Regions from separate parts of the Metabacillus flavus genome, predicted to be linked through region 3. Evidence: riboswitches for the same ligand, from Rfam matches in the RefSeq annotation. Region 3 holds a riboswitch; each other region holds the start of a gene.

Region 1 (5,817 bases), 910 kb from region 3:
TGTGAAAAATCCGGTTGCTTTTGCTTTGAACTATATCAACCAGGACTGGGTTGCGGGACTGATTTCAATCGGTGCCATTGCCGGGATGACAACAGTTTTACTTGTTATGATGTATGGCCTGTCCCGTCTGTTTTATGCAATCAGCCGTGATGGTCTTCTGCCGAGCGGTTTATCAAAAATCAACAAAAAGACGCAGACTCCTGTCAAAACGACATACCTGGGCTGTTTGCTCGTTTCCCTTTTTGCAGGTTTTATACCGCTTGATGAATTAGCAAATTTAACAAGTATCGGTACTCTGTTTGCCTTTATGTCGGTTTCGATTGGGATCTTGGTTTTAAGAAAATCAGGAGAAGGGATGAAGGCAGGGTTTAAAACTCCATTCGTTCCAGTTGTGCCGATTTTAGCCTTCCTCTCCTGTGCGTATTTAATGCTCCAGCTTCAAATGCAAACTTGGATTGCCTTCCTGATTTGGCTGGCTGCCGGTTTAATTGTTTACTTCGTTTATGGAAGAAAACACAGTTTGTTAAACAAATCATAATTGGATAAAAAAGGCGTGCCGGATGCACGTCTTTTTTTTATTCGTTTGCGCAACCCTAAAAAGAAAAAGGGATGTGTCATGTACGATGAAAAAATGGATTTCCTGTTTTCTTATAGCAGGTATACTTGCAGGGATAGCTGAGCCTAGGCTTGTTTATTCAGCACACCAGCAGGAGCCCGCATATGCAAAGTGGTCTAAAATTGCTATACAAGAGGTTAAGCGTAAGTATCCGGATGCCAAGCTGCTGGATTATAAGCATATTGGCCGCGAAAAATTGGATGATGAATTGGCAGCAGAAAAATTTAAGCTCTGGATACGCCAGGGCAGCAGGGAATTCGGATTATTTGTAACAGTTGAATTTAATGAAAAGACCCAGAAAGTAAAATCCATTCATTTTAAAGAATCCGAACGTTGAAGCGGAAGCAGACCATCTGTAGTGGTCTGCTTTTTTGTAAAGGTTTCTAAATCTCAGAAAGCGGTATTAATTATTATTAGAAAATGCTTGAGACGGGGGAAACCAATGTACAGGAAGGACTTTTACGTTTTCGATGAGAATGGGCCAAAGCCTGCAGTTATTCGGAATTATAAGGAAACAGATTTTGAAGGACTGATTGCCATTCAGCAGAAGATACGGAGGGCTAATGGAATGGAAAAGTCCTTTTTTGAATCAATAGTAATAATTGTAAATATTCGAGTGCTATAATAATTGTCTGAAAACGATACAGTGCCCTTTTATATTAGAAATGAAAGGGTTTTCTATTTTTTGAATAGGAATATTATTTTCTTGAAAAAGTAAAATTCGCATCTTATTTTGTTTGACATTTATCCTGTCAGCCCTTAAGGTAGTAAAAGATTGTTTTTGAAAAGCCAATAAATTAATTCGAACTTCTTATCATGAGAGGCGGAGGGACTGGCCCTGCGATGCCTCGGCAGCGGACTTTTTTTGAAGAGTGCTGTGCCAAATCCAGCAAGCTCCAGAGCTTGGAAGATAAGAAGAGTGTCCTGAAAATTGTGTATTAAGGCCTCTTCTTAAAAGGATAAGAAGGGGTCTTTTTTATAAGGCGGATCTTCCGGCAGCAGGTGATGATAACCAGCAATGCTGGAAAAACAGAATAGCAGCGAGGTGGAGAAAATGGATTTAAATAACGGAACGAAAAGAAATCCGCTGGCTTTATTGCCATTGCTGATTTTTATATCGCTATTTATTTTAGCAGGTGTGATCACTGGGGACTTCTATAAGCTTCCGATGGTTGTAGCGATTCTTGTGGCAGTTGCAGTTGCCCTTTTTATGAATAGAAAAGAAAATTTGACATCAAAAGTTGAACGCTTTGCGAAGGGTGCAGGACATCCTGATATTATGATTATGGTATTTATCTACATCCTGGCCGGCGCTTTCTCGGAAGCGGCAAAAGGAATGGGTGCGGTAGAGTCGACAGTTAACCTGGCTTTAACGTATTTTCCTCAAAGCTTTTTAGTAGTAGGACTTTTCATCATTGCAGCATTTGTCTCAATCTCAATGGGTACATCAATGGGAACTATTGCAGCTCTTGGACCGATTGCAGCAGGAATCAGCGGTGAGACAGAAATTCCGGTTGCTCTGGCTGTTGCTTCTGTTATTGGGGGAGCGATGTTCGGAGACAATTTATCGTTTATTTCCGATACAACGATTGCAGCCGTACGCTCACAGAAAACCGAAATGCTGGACAAGTTTAAAACGAACTTTTTCATCGTCCTGCCGGCAGCAATTGTTACAGTTATCGTCCTGGTTGCCATTTCACTTGGGATGGATTCAGCAGTCGAACCAAAGGAGTTCAGTTTTGTAAAATTGCTCCCTTACATTGGGGTGCTCATCGCAGCACTCGCCGGGTTGAATGTTGTCGCCGTACTGGGCGGGGGAATTGTCTTAACAGGTGTTATCGGTCTGGCAGACGGAAGCTTCAATATCCTGACCTTCTCTCAAACCATGATGAAAGGCATCTCTGGAATGTCAGAGCTTATCATCCTGTCCGTCCTTATTGGAGGTATGGTAGAACTCATCAAGCATAATGGAGGAATTGCCTTCCTGCTGAACGCTATGACGAAAAACATCCGTACAAAAAAAGGCGCAGAGTTTGGAATTGCCGGACTTGTCAGTGCAACAAACCTATCAACTGCGAATAACACGATCTCAATTATCACAGCAGGACCGCTTGCGAAAAATATTGCCGATCAGTACGGCATAGATAAAAGAAAATCAGCAAGCATCTTGGATATTTTCTCTTGCAGTGTGCAGGGGCTGATTCCATACGGTGCCCAAATGCTGGCAGGGGCTCAGCTCGTAAAAGCTTCTCCGCTCAGCATTCTTCCGTACACATTCTATCCGATGCTGACTCTTCTATGCGGTATATTAGCCATAGCATTCGGCTTGCCAAGACTGAAACCGAAAGCTGGACACCGCCAAGCTGAAGCGGGAGAGATGAAAGAGAACTATACCAATTGATATTAAGAGCGGTACCCTTTTTCCAGGGTATCGCTTTTTTTAGTTGATAGAAGGCTGTGAGCAGCTTAGATATAACAAAATGGAGTTTGGAAACAATCCATAAATAGTACAGTTGAGGAATAGGTAAATAAGGGGCAGGAACGGCTAAATAACGTGCGCCGGCGGACAGAAAATGAAACAGCTAAATTTGGTTCCCGAACGGCTAAATAAGCGGGAGGAACGGCTAAATTGAAGAGCCGAACGGCCAAATAACGTGTGCCATCAAACAGAAAAAAATGTACCGGCTAAATAAGTGCTGGGAAGTTCGGAACAGCCAAATAGCGTGCGCCATTTGAAAAAAGTTTTCGGTGAGCACTTCAAAAATCAGCTGTTTGCCCTTTTAACTCCAAATTCCGACAAATTTCGCAAAGGATTGATTAGGTTTCATTAGAAACCTTGATAAACCGCTATTCTGCCTTTTACAACAATTAATGACAAAAACACCATTTTGCAAACATTTATGTTTAGTGATGACTATTTGCTTATGCAGGATGGCAGGGAGATAGCGCTTACAAGTGGAATGTCTCTATCTTAAGACCTTGCATCCAAAACGAGACCAAAGAAGCCTTTTAATAGAACGCCACCATTTCGGCCGCTTTTCAGATTAAAATGATGAAGGAGTCTTTTTAATAAAGGAGTGATCGTTATGGCAAAAGAGGCCAGTCAGAAGAGCGGTAAATCTTATTTGTTTGAAATTCATTTCCTGCGTGCCTTTGCTTGTTTAGCTGTTGTGGCGGTACACGTTTCCGCAACGAATTCTGGTATGAATAACGATACGTATGACTGGTTTTCGTATTTTCTGAACCAGATCGGCCGTTTCGGGACACCAATTTTTGCGGTCATCAGCGGTTTTCTTTTGTTTTTTCAGGTTCGGAATAAAGGATTTCAATTTGGGAAGTTTATGAAATCACGTTTTTCGAAGGTTATTATTCCTTTTATTTTATGGAGTGTTGCATATCGTTATATGATGTACGTTTATAACGGCCAGGGAATTGGCGATCCGATAGAGGAAATCGGGGGGTTTATTCAAGGAAATGCGTTTTATCATTTGTATTTTATTTCAATCGTAGTGCAATTTTATCTTGTTTTTCCACTTCTTCAAAAGCTGTTTAGAACGCAAACGACGATTCTTATTTTCTTGTTTATTTCCTTCTTAATTAGTTACAACCTATACGGAATTAAACCTCCGTTTGAGGGTCCGATTGGAGAATTCATTGCAAGCAAGTCGTTTATGCCGATCTGGATTTTCTACTTTGCCTTCGGTGCATTCCTTGCCTATTACTGGGAAGGGATCCGCAATTTTGCGCAGAAGCGCCCGGTTCAAATGCTTATTCTCGCTCTTGCCGTTTCAGCTGGGGCGGTGATTGAATACAACATGAAGGGGTATGTATCAAACCGCAGGCTTTCTAACCTTGCGAATATACCGCTTCTAAGCATCGCGGCTATTGGAATTTATCCGCTGCTCGCTAAATTTTCAGTTATAAAGCATCCTCTTGTGCTAATTGGCAAGTACTCGATGGGAATCTACCTGATTCACCCTATGGTACTGTATTTGATGGCTAGGCATCTTCCGGAACCCTATTGGAATGTTCAGTATGTCGGCATTATGTACATTGCTGTTATGATCATCTGTGTTGCCGCCATCAGACTGATTACATTCGTTCCGCTTACAACGTTCCTATTGCCTGTGCCGAAAATCAAGAAAACAAGCCAGGAACCGCCGGCAAATGCTGCAGATGCCAGTGCAAGACAGCCTGCGTAATAATGAAAAAAGAGCTCAGTGTTAAGTGCTGGGCTCTTTTCTTTTGTATAGATGTTCAATCATCATCTGGTATCCGTAGAGAAGAACCGCCCACATCATTGATACTCCGAACATATAAGGCGGCTGGAACCTCAGCAGTTTGAAAAGCTTCTTTTTTTGAAAGAAAAAAGCGATTGGGTAAGCGAGAGAAAAATCCAGGATGCTATTGGCCAGCAGATATTTAAGGAAGTTTCCATAGGTCAGATGGAAAATCCATAGCGTCCCGCTTAAGAAGGGACCAAATATAAAGCTTAAGTTTACTCTCGCCTCTTTTTTCCTGCCTCCAGGAACCTTCCAAAATTTCCATGCATCTGCGAACATGCTCTCCACACACAAAATCATGGTGATAAAGATTCCGGACGGCAAAAACCGAAGCAGCCTCTTTTTATTAATGAACACCAGTGTGGAAAGTGAAAGAATGGCCATCAGCCTCTCAGGATGCTTTTTCACTGATTTTTCACTCCTTTAGTTCCAGCAGTCTGTTTCTTTTTACCAGACTTAATATTGGTTATATAAAGATAGATGCCAATCAAAACAGCAAATATAAGCAGGGAAAAAAGGTCATTCATGGAAGAGGTCTTAAGCTCATAACTAAACGTTTTCATCACCATGCTCCATGAATAGCCCTGATAAAAATCGATAAGCGCTATGGAAACAAGAAGAAGAAAAACGATCAGCAAAGCATAGATAACGGTTTTGATTTCCTTCATGATTTTGTTAAGCTTTTTAAGAAACTTCATTGGCAGCACCCTTCTTCTGATTTCTTTTTTTCTTAAGCCAAAGTATGCCCAAAATTAGTGCTGGAAAGACCATTTGAAAGGGGACATGAAGGAAGTAAGGCACGAACATCAGTCCTTCCTGAAAGTGCTCATATTGAGTGTTGGCAATAAACAGGGATGAGGCGATCATGGCTACTCCATAAATCAGCACGGGAGGAATCGGATTTTTTGTTCCTGTAAT
Region 2 (5,817 bases), 1.3 Mb from region 3:
GCCGGTCATGTACAGGATGCGTCCCCAGCGGGTATGGTTGAGGATCCAATAAACGATGGCGGTAAAGAGAAGCATGATGAGAACCGGGACAGGCACACCGGCAATCTGTCCCTGTCCGATCCACAGGAACGATTTGTAAAACTCTCCGGGTGCCGTGCCTCCGGCTGTCAGCGGCATATGGCTGTAAATCGAGTATCCTTCCGTGTACGTCCGGTGAATCCCGGTAACGATGTACATGGCACCTAGTGTCGCCAGCAGATCCGGTATGCCGATTTTAACGATTAAGATAGAATTAAAGATTCCAACCAAAATTCCGACTCCGATTGGCAGGAGCAAGACGAGCCATAGCGGCAGCTCATACCATACCATGAGAGAGGAGGAAATGACGGTGGCAAGCGACATCGTTGCTCCAACCGACAAATCAAACCCGTCTACGATGAGTGTGAACGTTACGCCAAGGGCAAGCAGCGTAACGATCGAAATCGAACGCAGAATATCTGATAGATTGCCATACGAGAAAAAGGCGTGGTTTACAAAGCTAAAATAAATTAAGATAACCGCCATCAGAACGACGGCGCCGTATTTATACAAAAACCCGATGAGCTTTTCCTTCATGGATGTCTTCCTTTCCACCGCTTGCGTAAAGCAGAATCTTGTCCTGTGTGGCTTCTTCTTTTGTCAGCTCTTTGACGATCCTGCCGTCATACATAATGAGAATCCGATCAGCGATGCCTAGAATTTCGTTCATTTCGCACGAAAAATAGAGAACCGCTTTTCGTGCTTCGGTTAATCGGCGGATGAGCTGGAATAGATCTTTTTTCGCTCCGATGTCGACCCCCTTGGTCGGTTCATCAAACAAATAAACCCTTGCGTCTCCATACATCCATTTGCCGATTGCAACCTTTTGCTGATTTCCTCCGCTTAAGTTTTCAGCAGGCGTCAAAGGAGAGTCCGCTTTGATTCCAAGCTCCGTGATGACCTGTTCAGCATGCTGTTTCTCTTTTTTCCGGTTCATTTTTAAAAACGAAGAGAAGGATTTCAAATGAGGAAACGACATGTTTTCCTGGATGGACTCATGAATGAAGAGCCCCTCCTTTCTCCGCTCCTCCGGGATTAGCGCGAATCCTGCTTTAATGGCTTCAGAAGGCTCCTTAATCCGATAAGGCTTCCCGTCTAAGAGAACCTTGCCTTTCTTCCAGTTGTTCAGCCCGAAAAGCGTTTTGGCAAGCTCTGTTTTTCCCGCTCCGACTAATCCGGCAACTGCGACGACTTCCCCCGCTGAAACAGAGAACGAAATGCCCTTCAGGCGCTCTTCATCCTCCAGCCCATCTACTTGGAGAAGGGTTCGGCCGATCTCCGTTCCCTCCTCCTGCATTTCCTGGGTGAGGGCACGGCCCAGCATGGTCTCGATAATCTGCTCCTGCGTGACCTCTGCTGTTTCAAATGTTTGAATAGTGCTTCCGTCTCTCATTACCGTAATCCGATTGCAAAGCTCGAATACTTCCGGAAGACGGTGGGAGATAAAGATACAGCCGACTCCCTGCTTCACAAGCCTCTGGATAATCGAGAAAAAATGCTTCGTTTCTTCAATTGACAGCGGTGCCGTCGGTTCATCAAAAATAATGATTTTCGCCTTGCGGACAAGGGCCCGCGCGATGAGAACCATTTGCTTCTGGGCAAGCGTTAATTCAGAAGCCATTTTCATAACCGAAATGCGGTCCTCCTGCAGCAGCTTCAGAGCCTCCTTCGCCTCTCGATTCAGCTTCTTTCGGGAAACCGTCCATTTTTTGGAGGAGGAGAAGGAGTCGAGCATGATGTTGTCAGCGACCGACAGCTGAGGAACGAGCGCTGTATCCACTTCCTGGTACACACAGTCGATTCCGAGTTCCTTCGCTTCTTTTGGCGAGCGGATCTGAACGGGCTGCCCGTTTACAAAAATTTCGCCGCCATCCTGCGTATAGGCACCTGACAGGATTTTCATCAGCGTGCTTTTCCCCGCTCCATTCGCTCCAAGCAGCGCACGAACTTCCCCGCTTTTCAGTTCAAAATGCGCATCCTTCAGCGCCTTAACACGGCCGAATGATTTGGAGATGTTTTTCATTTGCAGAAGGCTCATCCTTCTCCCTCCTTCTCTGTTATTTTCCTTCTTCCAGCTTTTTCAGCTTATCCGTATACCCCTGCTCGCTTTTTCCCCAGCCTTCCACGTGCTGATCCAGGTCATTCGTTGTCACCTGCTCCTTCGGAAGGGCTTCCTTCGTCACAAATACCGGCTTCAATTTCACTTTTTCCTCCACGCTGTCCCCATTGATTTTCTGATAAGCGTAACGGACCTGAATGCGTCCGATGTCTTTCGGATCGACAGCGGCAGAAGCGACCCATGGGCTGTTTTCCTTTTGGATCATCTGAAGATCCTCATCACTCATGTCAATTCCATACACTTTAATATCCGTTCTTCCCGCCTGCTCAAGAGCACGAACCGCCCCTTTTGCAAATTCATCCCAGGCTGCCCAAACAGCTGTAATCTCGCCTTTATTCGGATACTGCTTCAGGATCGCTTCCATCTGGGCCTGTGTATCGAGAGCCGTGTTTTGGGTTGCGGCACCAAATGCGGCCACTTCCTTAATGCCTGTGTTTTCTTTCAAAAATTGCTGATACGCGATCTGGCGGCGTTCCATCGGAGCAAATCCGGCCACCCAGATTTTCACGATGTTCGCTTTTCCGCCTGAATCTTTAGCCAGCTGATCAAGCGTCATCTGTGCCATTTGCTGGTCACCCTGTTCAATCGACGTTACACCCTTTGATTCCACCCCTGCATCAAACGCAACAACCGGAATGTTTTTGCTGATCGCTTTTTCGACACCGGCAGTCAGCGCTTCCTTCGTTCCGTGATCAATCAGAATCGCGTCAAACCCTTGATTAACCGCGGCATCCACATTGGACGCCATTTTTGCCAGATCGCCGTCAGATGTGAACACAACGGTTTGGCCGCCAAACTTTTCGGTCTGCTCTTTAACGCCTTCTATGTATTGAGCTGAGAACGTTCCAAGGTTCTGCTGCATAATAAGGGCGATTTTCTTTCCTGCAAGCGGATTGTCTTTGCTTGCCTTTGCTTTTGTTCCTGCCTGCTCGCCCACTTTCGGCTGGCATCCTGCAAGCATGGCGAGAATGAGAAGCGCTGCCAGAAGGATCTTTGCATATTTTTTTGTCATGATCTTACTCCCCCTAATAGAAATATTCCGGACGTTCTTTCGAGGGCTTTTCTTACCGGAAAAATAGGAAAAGCCCCTTTCTCATAAAGAAAGAGGCTTGAAGAATTAAAGTCGTCTTCTAAAGCCTCTTATCTCTCAGAAAGTAAAAACCTTTCTGTTGGAATTAGCACCGTGCCTTCAGGGTCAAAACCCTGGCGCGTCTTGCTTTCGCGCCCCGTCTCGCGACGGAATTACGGTCGGTTGCTGGGCATCATAGGGCCAAATCCCTCCGCCTGCTCTGGATAAGAGTGCAATCTGAATAGTATGAAATTTTATTTCCTGAGCTGAATGTTATCACCATTTTTTACAGCCTGCAACATTTTTTTGAAAAAACTTTCAATTCACTCGGGAGTAAATGGGTTTTGCCACAGGATTGCTGGAAATGCCTGCTTTATGCTGAAAGTGAATTTTGAAGGTCTTCAAAAAACTGAGGAGTTTATCAACGGCATTTCCAGCCTGGCTCAAACCGTCACACACAAGTGGAGACGGCATTCCGGTTTAAAGAATAGGCTATGTTAAAGCATTATGTTGATGAGACGCAAGCGGGAGCAGCCGGACAGGTGAGACCCCGCAGGCTCACCGCCAGTCCAAGGATAAGCGAACGCCTGCTAGCTGCAATCAACAGCCAAGTTTAACAGAGCTAAAGAATAAGAGAACCAGTCCGAAAACTGGTTCTCTCTCTTTCTCTTATGCCTTGAGCTCCGAATTTTCATCCGCTGCACGACCAGGAAGAAAGATCGTTACAGCAGATAAAATTCCAAATACAAGGGCAAAACCAATCAATACCCATACACTTCCCCAAAGCAAATTTGAATCCCCCAGTGAGATGACCGCTTTAAACCCGGCAATCGTATAGGTAAACGGAAGCCAGCCGCTGATTGCTTGAACTCCCTCAGGCAGCAGGATGACCGGCAGGCTTGCTCCGGTTGTGGTTATCTGTGCAACAGCCAGAATAAAGGCGAGGAATCGGCCAATGGTTCCTGCAACAGCGGTCAGGGCAAAGATGATAATCATGAAGACGAGACTGACGAAAACAGCGAATAGGATAAAATAGAAAGCGTTTTCAACTTGAAGCTGCAGAATAACTAGAGTAAAGATCGAAAGGACAAGTGCCTGAATGACGGCAAAAATCGCCATTTGGCCAAGCTTGCCCGCATACCAGCCAATGCCGGAGGCTTCTGCAGGCTTTTTGAAATCAGTTACAAAAGTAAGAAGCAAAATGCCAGCGAATAATGCTAATGACAAAATATAAGGTGCGGTTGAGTCACGATAAAATTCATATTCATTTACTGTTTCTGATGCGAGTTTTACAGGTGAGGAGAACATAGAAATGTTGTCGTCCCCCGCTTTAATGCTTCCGGTTTTCTCGGCTCCGCTAGCAAGACCGTCTGCAAGCTGGCCGCTTCCTTCCTTCAGCTTCAGAACGCCGGCGTCAACTTTTGTGACTCCGTCTGTCAGCTGGCTCCAGCCATTCTTGACAGTTTCATTTCCGCCGCTGACTTTAACCAGTCCCGTATGAAGATCTCCCGCTCCTGCGGTAAGGGTCCTCCACCCGGCATCTACTTCCGTGTTTCCGCTGTAGATTTTTTGTGTACCGCCATACAGCTCTGAGACTCCAGACTTCATCTCTTTCCATCCGGAATTCACTGATTGATTTCCGTTGCTTACTTGCGCAGCTCCGGCATTCAATTTTGCAACTGATGAGGTAAGCTCCTTCCAGGAAGAAGAAAGGGCCTGGTTTCCATTTGCAATCGCTTTTGATCCGGCCGCAAGCTTTGCTGCCCCTCCGCTCACCCGGGCTTGTCCTTCTTTTAGCTTTGTCATGCCGGCGGCCAGGGCATTCGCACCGTCTGACGCTTGTTTGACGCCGCCTGCTACTTGTGCGGTTCCTTCTTTCAAGAGTTTCGTATTTTTCGTAATGCTTTCTGTACCGCCTGCTACAATTTTGCTTGTTTCAAGCAGTGTGAGAAATTCACGGTCCGTTTTCAGCTGAGGATTTTTAGCAAGGTACGCTTCCAAACCTTGTGCAAGACCCTTTGCACCGGCAGATACCTGAGCTGCCCCAGCATCCAAATCACTCATGCCTTTTGCCGCCGCGCTGCTCCCAGGCGCAAGGACCGCAAGTCCATCCTTCAGCTGACCGCTTCCCGCTTCCGATTGCTTCAGTCCTTCAAGCACTTGGGCTGCGCCGACATTCAAGTCTCCGGCGCCCTTAGCCGCATCACCTGATCCGGCTGCAAGCTGATCGATTTTCCCTGAGCCCTGCTTTAACGATTGATAGAGCAGCCCTGTTCCATCCTTCACCTGCTTGGAGCCGTCTGCAAGCTTTTCAATGTCTCCGGACTTCCCTGTTAAGGATTCGAGCAGCGTTCCTGTCCCGTCGTTTACCTGTTTCGTACCCGCTGCAAGCTCAGATATACTTCCCTGTTTTGCACTGAGGGAGTCGAGCATCTCCTTTGATCCTGCTTCAAGCTTTTTGGATCCATCCGCCAATGCCGCAATATCCGCAGACTTGCCTGTCAGAGAATCCAGGATCTGGCCTGTCCCTTTTTGAAGCTCTTCGGATCCT
Region 3 (5,817 bases):
GCAAAGCGCAGGAATAAAAAATTAAAAGTTGAAGTGAGAGCCGCCATATACGGGGATGTGGTGCAAATTTCTTTTTCGGATAACGGGAGCGGGATTGAGCCTGAGGTTCTCGTTCATATATTCGATCCATTTTATACCACGAAGGATGATGGAACAGGGCTGGGTCTCTCTATTTCAAGAAAGATCATTGAAAATCATCATGGTGAACTTCGGGTTGTAAGCACTAAGGAAGGGACATCCTTTTACATGGAATTCCCTATTGCATTAACTGAACCAAATGAAGACAGATAATGCAAAACCGGCAAGGCCGAATAGAAGAAAACTAAGATGAAACAATAGGACCGTTTGATTTTCAGGAACGGTCCTTTCCAAAATGGTTCAATACAATAAGCCGCCAGCAGCAAATAATCTAAAGCCCCCTGCTGCGGTTATTCTTATTTCATTCAGCTCCTCTTTGCTCCATTTTAAAGAGAAGGAAAAGGAAAAGCCGATTGCTGCCATCATAAAACCAATCAGTGACAAGAACGCTTTACCAATCATGTGTAATCCTCCCGCTGCAGCAAAAGTGTTCGGAAATCAGTAAATGCGTTTTCCGTGCCGGCTGCCGCAAATGAAAGCTCTGTGCTGAAAATCGGTCCGCCATACACAAAGGTATGAAACTCCCCGTTTTCTCCGCATGGATCGGCGGATTTTCTTATGGCATCAATAACCCATGCATCATAATGATGTCCCAATAAAGAATATGGAAGCTTCGATCCATCTATTCCGCAAATGGAAGCTTTATAGCCATCATTAATAAATTGTCTCGCCAAAGAGTCGGTCTGCTCTCCCCATAGAGGAAAAATAGCCTGTAAGCCACTTAACCTGACAAGCTTTTCTCTATATTGACGAATATCCTTTAAAAAGATGTCTCCGAAAGCAGCATGAGTAATTTCATTTTCTTTGCATTTTTTCAGAAATTCGACCATGCTTTCTTCATATTCATTATTAGATGGAGATGGAGACATTTCAATGAATTGAATAGCAAGGCCGAGGCTTGCTGCCTGATCTTTTAGCAAATCCTCTCCGATTCCATGAAAAGGGACGCTGCGGGCAACCCGGTTGATCGATGTAAAAAGTCCGGAGATATTTTATTCCGGGTTTTGCAAAAGCCTGTGAAGCATAATTGTGCTGTCTTTCCCTCCGCTCCATGAAACAATCGTCTTTTTCAATACATTTCACCTCCTAAGCTAATTGTATCCTGCTGCCAAAAATATTTCTATGCAGCAGAAATTACTGGGTAATTCGCACCTATTTTGATTTTTTATAAAACCTACCCGATAACTCGGGTTGACAATCGTTCGAATTGTGCTAAAATTTGAAATCAATAACACACAATACTTATCCAGAGAGGTGGAGGGACCTGGCCCTATGAAACCCGGCAACCTGCGTAACAGCAAGGTGCTAAATCCAGCAAAATGGAATCCATTTTGGGAGATAAGGGGAATACACCTCACAAGTCTTTCTAAAATGGAAGGCTTTTTATTTTGTATTGGGAGGGACTGTCCGTGGGGGAGCTAGATCAGCTTGAAGAAGTAATCGGAAAGCTAAAAGAAATGCTTCAGGCAATGAAATACGGATCAATCACCCTGGTTGTCCAGGATGGGAAGATCATTCAGCTAGAGAAAAATGAAAAAGTCAGACTAAAATAAAAATCCAAAATTAGTACGCTGACTAGACAAACTAGAGGCGGGAACGGTTTGCCTGCTCTTTGTTTATGCAGCGGCGCGTTCCTGCCTTTTTGCAATGGTTTGAAAAAAGGGGAGTGTAAATAAATGCTGACATTCGAAAATTGGACAGAAACCGTTCCGGAGTTCGAAGATAAGGATAAAGCGATCGAAGCGCTCAACGTTTTAAAATGGGCCTATTCGCATTATCAGGATGATTTAGTTTATGCATGCAGCTTTGGTATTGAAGGAATTGTTCTAATCGATCTCATATCGAAAATAAAAAAGGATGCGAGAATTGTATTTTTAGATACTGAGCTCCATTTCAAAGAAACCTATGATTTGATTGACCGTGTTAAGGCACGGTATCCTGCCTTAAATATTTTTTTGAAAAAACCGTCTCTAAGTGTAGCTGAACAGGCTGCAAAGCACGGGGATGAGCTATGGAAGAGGAATCCGAATGAATGCTGCAGAATCAGGAAAGTGCTCCCTCTTCGCGAGGTTATGAGCAGCGAAAAAGCATGGATATCCGGATTGCGCAGAGAGCAATCTCCTTCAAGAAAAAATACCCAGTTCCTGAACAGGGATGATAAATTTGAAAATGTAAAAATCTGCCCGCTTATTCACTGGACGTGGAAAGATGTCTGGCGGTATGCCCACAAAAATGATTTGGACTACAATGTTCTCCACGATCAAGGCTATCCGAGCATCGGATGCAAGCCATGCACCCAGCCTGCCATCGATGTAAATGATGCGAGATCCGGCCGCTGGAACGGCAGCCAAAAAACAGAATGCGGTCTGCACGGTTGAGGTCTCAGCTATGATTGAAGCTGCAGCAATCATCCTGAGTTTATTTTTTGCGATGAACATTGGCGCAAGCGGAGCGGCTGCTTCCATGGGTGTCGCGTACGGGTCAGGGGCAATAAAACGCAGAATGGCAGCACTCCTGCTTTGCGGCGCGGGCGTTGTACTTGGCGCTGTCCTCGGGGGAGGAGAAGTAATCAAAACCATCAGCTCCGGCATTATTCCGCAGTCGATGATCACAATGCAAATCGTGCTTGTCATCATTGGATCTGCTGCCATCTCTTTATTTATGGCCAATTTGATGGGCATCCCGCTGTCCACCAGTGAAGTCACAGTGGGTGCAGTAGTGGGAGTGGGAGTGGCCTATCATGCTTTATATGTTCAATCCATTCTTGTCATCATGATGTTTTGGGTTATCATTCCGGCTGCAGCATTTTTTATCACCTATTTTATATGCAGAGCTTCCCAGCCGCTTTTTTCAAGGCTAGAGGCTAGAGGCGGAAAAATGCTGATCTATCTTCTGATTGCAGCAGGATTCTTTGAAGCATTCTCAGCCGGAATGAATAATGTTGCCAACGCTGTCGGCCCGCTGGTGGCGGCTGATGTCATTTCCGTAAACCAAGGGGTATGGATTGGCGGGCTATTCGTAGCAGCGGGTGCGGTTTTCCTTGGCGGCCGGGTATTGGAGACAAATGGAAAGAAGATTACAAGGCTTTCGAAAACAGAGGGAATTGTGATTTCGGGAACAGGCGCTCTGCTTGTCACAATCAGTTCCTTATTCGGACTTCCCGTTCCTTTAACACAAGTTACATCTACTTCCATCATGGCTTCCGCTGCTGCTAAAAATGGAGCAATTGTTTTTCAAAAAGGAATTGTAAAAAAAATCGTAAAAGTTTGGATTGTGTCCCCGCTGGTAAGTCTGGCCATTTCATATGTTTTGGTCAAGCTGTTTATACAATCTGATTTTTATTCCACATTTTCAGCCTTGGCGATCATGGTTGCAACGCTTGGAGTTCTGTCTTTAATGAAAGCAATAAAGAAAGAAAAGCGCTCTGTGCATGAACAAGGCGGAGGAATTTAAATTTGAAACCAAGTAGTTTTATCTGAATAGGAGGAGTTAATGATGAGTTTAACACCGCATGGAGGAAAGCTAATACAGCGAACAGATTTGGGCAAGGATGTGGGACATTTAGAGAAAACGATTGAACTGGATGCTATGGCATTAAGCGACTTGGAACTTATCGCTATAGGAGGGTATAGCCCGCTGTCAGGATTTTTATCTGAGAAGGATTATCTCAGTGTAGTAGAGACAATGAAGCTCTCAGATGGTACGGTTTGGTCCATACCTATTACGCTTCCAATCTCTGAAAAGAAGGCTAAAGAACTTAATAACGGAGATCAGGCAAAGCTCGTTTTTGAGGGAGAAGACTATGGTTTTATAGATATTGGGGAGATTTACAAACCGGATAAAGAAAAAGAAGCAGCTAACGTTTACAGGACCTCTGACCGGAACCATCCTGGGGTGAAAAAATTATTCTCAAGAGGAGAGCTTTACGTTAGCGGAGAAATCACGCTCATAAAACGGACGCAGCCTGATTTTCCAGATCACTATTTTGACCCGGCTGAAACAAGAGCTGCTTTTGAACAAAAAGGCTGGAAAACGATTGTTGGCTTCCAAACGAGGAACCCGGTCCATCGGGCGCATGAATACATTCAGAAAACGGCTCTTGAAACAGTCGATGGCCTCTTCTTAAACCCGCTTGTCGGGGAGACCAAATCAGATGATATTTCTGCTTCCATCAGAATGAAAAGTTATGGAGTTCTCTTGGATGAATACTATCCGAAAGAACGGGTATTCCTTGGAGTCTTCCCGGCAGCGATGAGATATGCAGGACCAAGAGAAGCCATCTTTCATGCATTAGTACGGAAAAATTATGGCTGCACCCACTTTATCGTTGGAAGAGACCATGCAGGTGTCGGCGATTATTACGGCACGTATGATGCACAATATATATTTGACGAATTTAGGCCGGAAGAAATCGGAATTACACCGCTTCGTTTTGAGCACAGCTTTTACTGCAGCAAATGCGAAGGGATGGCTACCACCAAATCATGTCCCCACGATCCGGAGCATCGCGTTATTCTTTCAGGTACAAAGGTAAGAGACATGCTTCGTAAGGGAGAAGTTCCTCCAAGCACTTTCAGCCGGCCTGAAGTCATTAAGGTGCTGATTGAAGGGATGAAAGAGTCACAGGCAGAAGCGGAGGAAGTTCGATGACACAGTCTGCAAATGTTACATGGCATCAGCAGTCCATTTCCAAACAGGAGCGGAGAGAAAGGAATGGACATCATAGCTTTGTCGTATGGTTTACCGGATTATCCGGCTCAGGCAAATCTACCGTTGCAAATGAACTGGCACGGAAGCTTTATGAAAACGGTGTTCAGGTTTATGTGCTGGACGGGGATAATGTCCGCCATGGCCTTAATGGGGATCTCGGATTCTCTGACAGCGACCGCCGCGAAAATATCAGGAGAATCGGAGAAGTATCCAAACTGTTTACCGATGCAGGAAGTGTCGTTATTACAGCCTTTATCTCGCCGTTTAAGGAAGACCGGAGCCAGGTGCGCGACCTTCTGGAAGCAGATGAATTTGTCGAAGTGTTTACAGACTGTTCTCTTGAAAAATGCGAAGAACGGGATCCAAAAGGATTGTATAAGAAAGCAAGAAGCGGAGAAATCAAAGGGTTTACAGGAATCGATTCCCCTTATGAGAAACCGGATCAGCCGGAAGTTGTCCTCGACAGCGGGAATTTCAATCCTTCTGAATGCGCAGATCAGATTCTTCATTATTTACAAAATAAACAGTTTATCAGCTTGAAAGATGCATAAGGCTGTTTCCGAGTAAGGAATTAAAACCCCTTGTACGGTATAATGATTCAAGGGAGGGATGAATGATGTCGAAGGTGTACCTCGTGGGAGCAGGCCCGGGAGATCCGGACTTGATCACAGTAAAAGGGCTGCGATGCATCCAGGAGGCCGATACCATTTTATATGACCGGCTCGTGAATAAAGAATTGCTGAAGCACGCTAAAGAAGGCGCTGACCTCATTTACTGCGGAAAGCTGCCGGATTATCATACAATGAAACAGGAAACGATAAACCGTTTCCTTATAAAATTTGCTAAAGGCGGCCAAGTGGTAACACGGCTTAAAGGCGGTGATCCGTTTGTTTTCGGCCGCGGCGGCGAAGAAGCGGAAGCACTTGTAAAACATGGAATTGAATTTGAAGTGGTTCCGGGAATTACATC

Evidence for each region. A riboswitch is a leader RNA that binds a small molecule or an ion and turns the genes downstream of it on or off. The one in region 3 is predicted to bind S-adenosylmethionine.
Region 1: it holds a riboswitch for S-adenosylmethionine, as region 3 does, so the genes downstream of both, J9317_RS04560 (Na+/H+ antiporter NhaC family protein) here and J9317_RS09100 (YezD family protein) in region 3, are expected to answer to the same signal.
Region 2: it holds a riboswitch for S-adenosylmethionine, as region 3 does, so the genes downstream of both, J9317_RS02605 (sugar ABC transporter substrate-binding protein) here and J9317_RS09100 (YezD family protein) in region 3, are expected to answer to the same signal.

The regions. Positions count from the first base shown of each region.
Region 1 covers NZ_JAGVRK010000001.1:854,348-860,164, forward strand. Annotated here, with positions in the region: gene bcaP (branched-chain amino acid transporter BcaP) at 1-538, shown strand, start outside; gene J9317_RS04550 (YqzG/YhdC family protein) at 624-953, shown strand; gene J9317_RS21005 (hypothetical protein) at 1,059-1,241, shown strand; SAM riboswitch class I at 1,425-1,533, shown strand; gene J9317_RS04560 (Na+/H+ antiporter NhaC family protein) at 1,671-3,017, shown strand; gene J9317_RS04565 (acyltransferase) at 3,703-4,818, shown strand; gene J9317_RS04570 (hypothetical protein) at 4,840-5,307, opposite strand; gene J9317_RS04575 (hypothetical protein) at 5,304-5,597, opposite strand; gene J9317_RS04580 (GerAB/ArcD/ProY family transporter) at 5,584-5,817, opposite strand, start outside.
Region 2 covers NZ_JAGVRK010000001.1:487,928-493,744, reverse strand. Annotated here, with positions in the region: gene J9317_RS02615 (ABC transporter permease) at 1-615, opposite strand, end outside; gene J9317_RS02610 (sugar ABC transporter ATP-binding protein) at 584-2,116, opposite strand; gene J9317_RS02605 (sugar ABC transporter substrate-binding protein) at 2,136-3,209, opposite strand; SAM riboswitch class I at 3,335-3,497, opposite strand; partial or broken gene J9317_RS20480 (hypothetical protein) at 3,609-3,767, shown strand; gene J9317_RS02600 (YhgE/Pip family protein) at 3,936-5,817, opposite strand, start outside.
Region 3 covers NZ_JAGVRK010000001.1:1,767,417-1,773,233, forward strand. Annotated here, with positions in the region: gene J9317_RS09085 (two-component system sensor histidine kinase NtrB) at 1-291, shown strand, start outside; gene J9317_RS09090 (hypothetical protein) at 379-540, opposite strand; gene J9317_RS09095 (adenine nucleotide alpha hydrolase family protein) at 537-1,058, opposite strand; SAM riboswitch class I at 1,378-1,483, shown strand; gene J9317_RS09100 (YezD family protein) at 1,578-1,691, shown strand; gene J9317_RS09105 (phosphoadenylyl-sulfate reductase) at 1,815-2,516, shown strand; gene cysP (sulfate permease) at 2,530-3,591, shown strand; gene sat (sulfate adenylyltransferase) at 3,634-4,788, shown strand; gene cysC (adenylyl-sulfate kinase) at 4,785-5,399, shown strand; gene cobA (uroporphyrinogen-III C-methyltransferase) at 5,465-5,817, shown strand, end outside.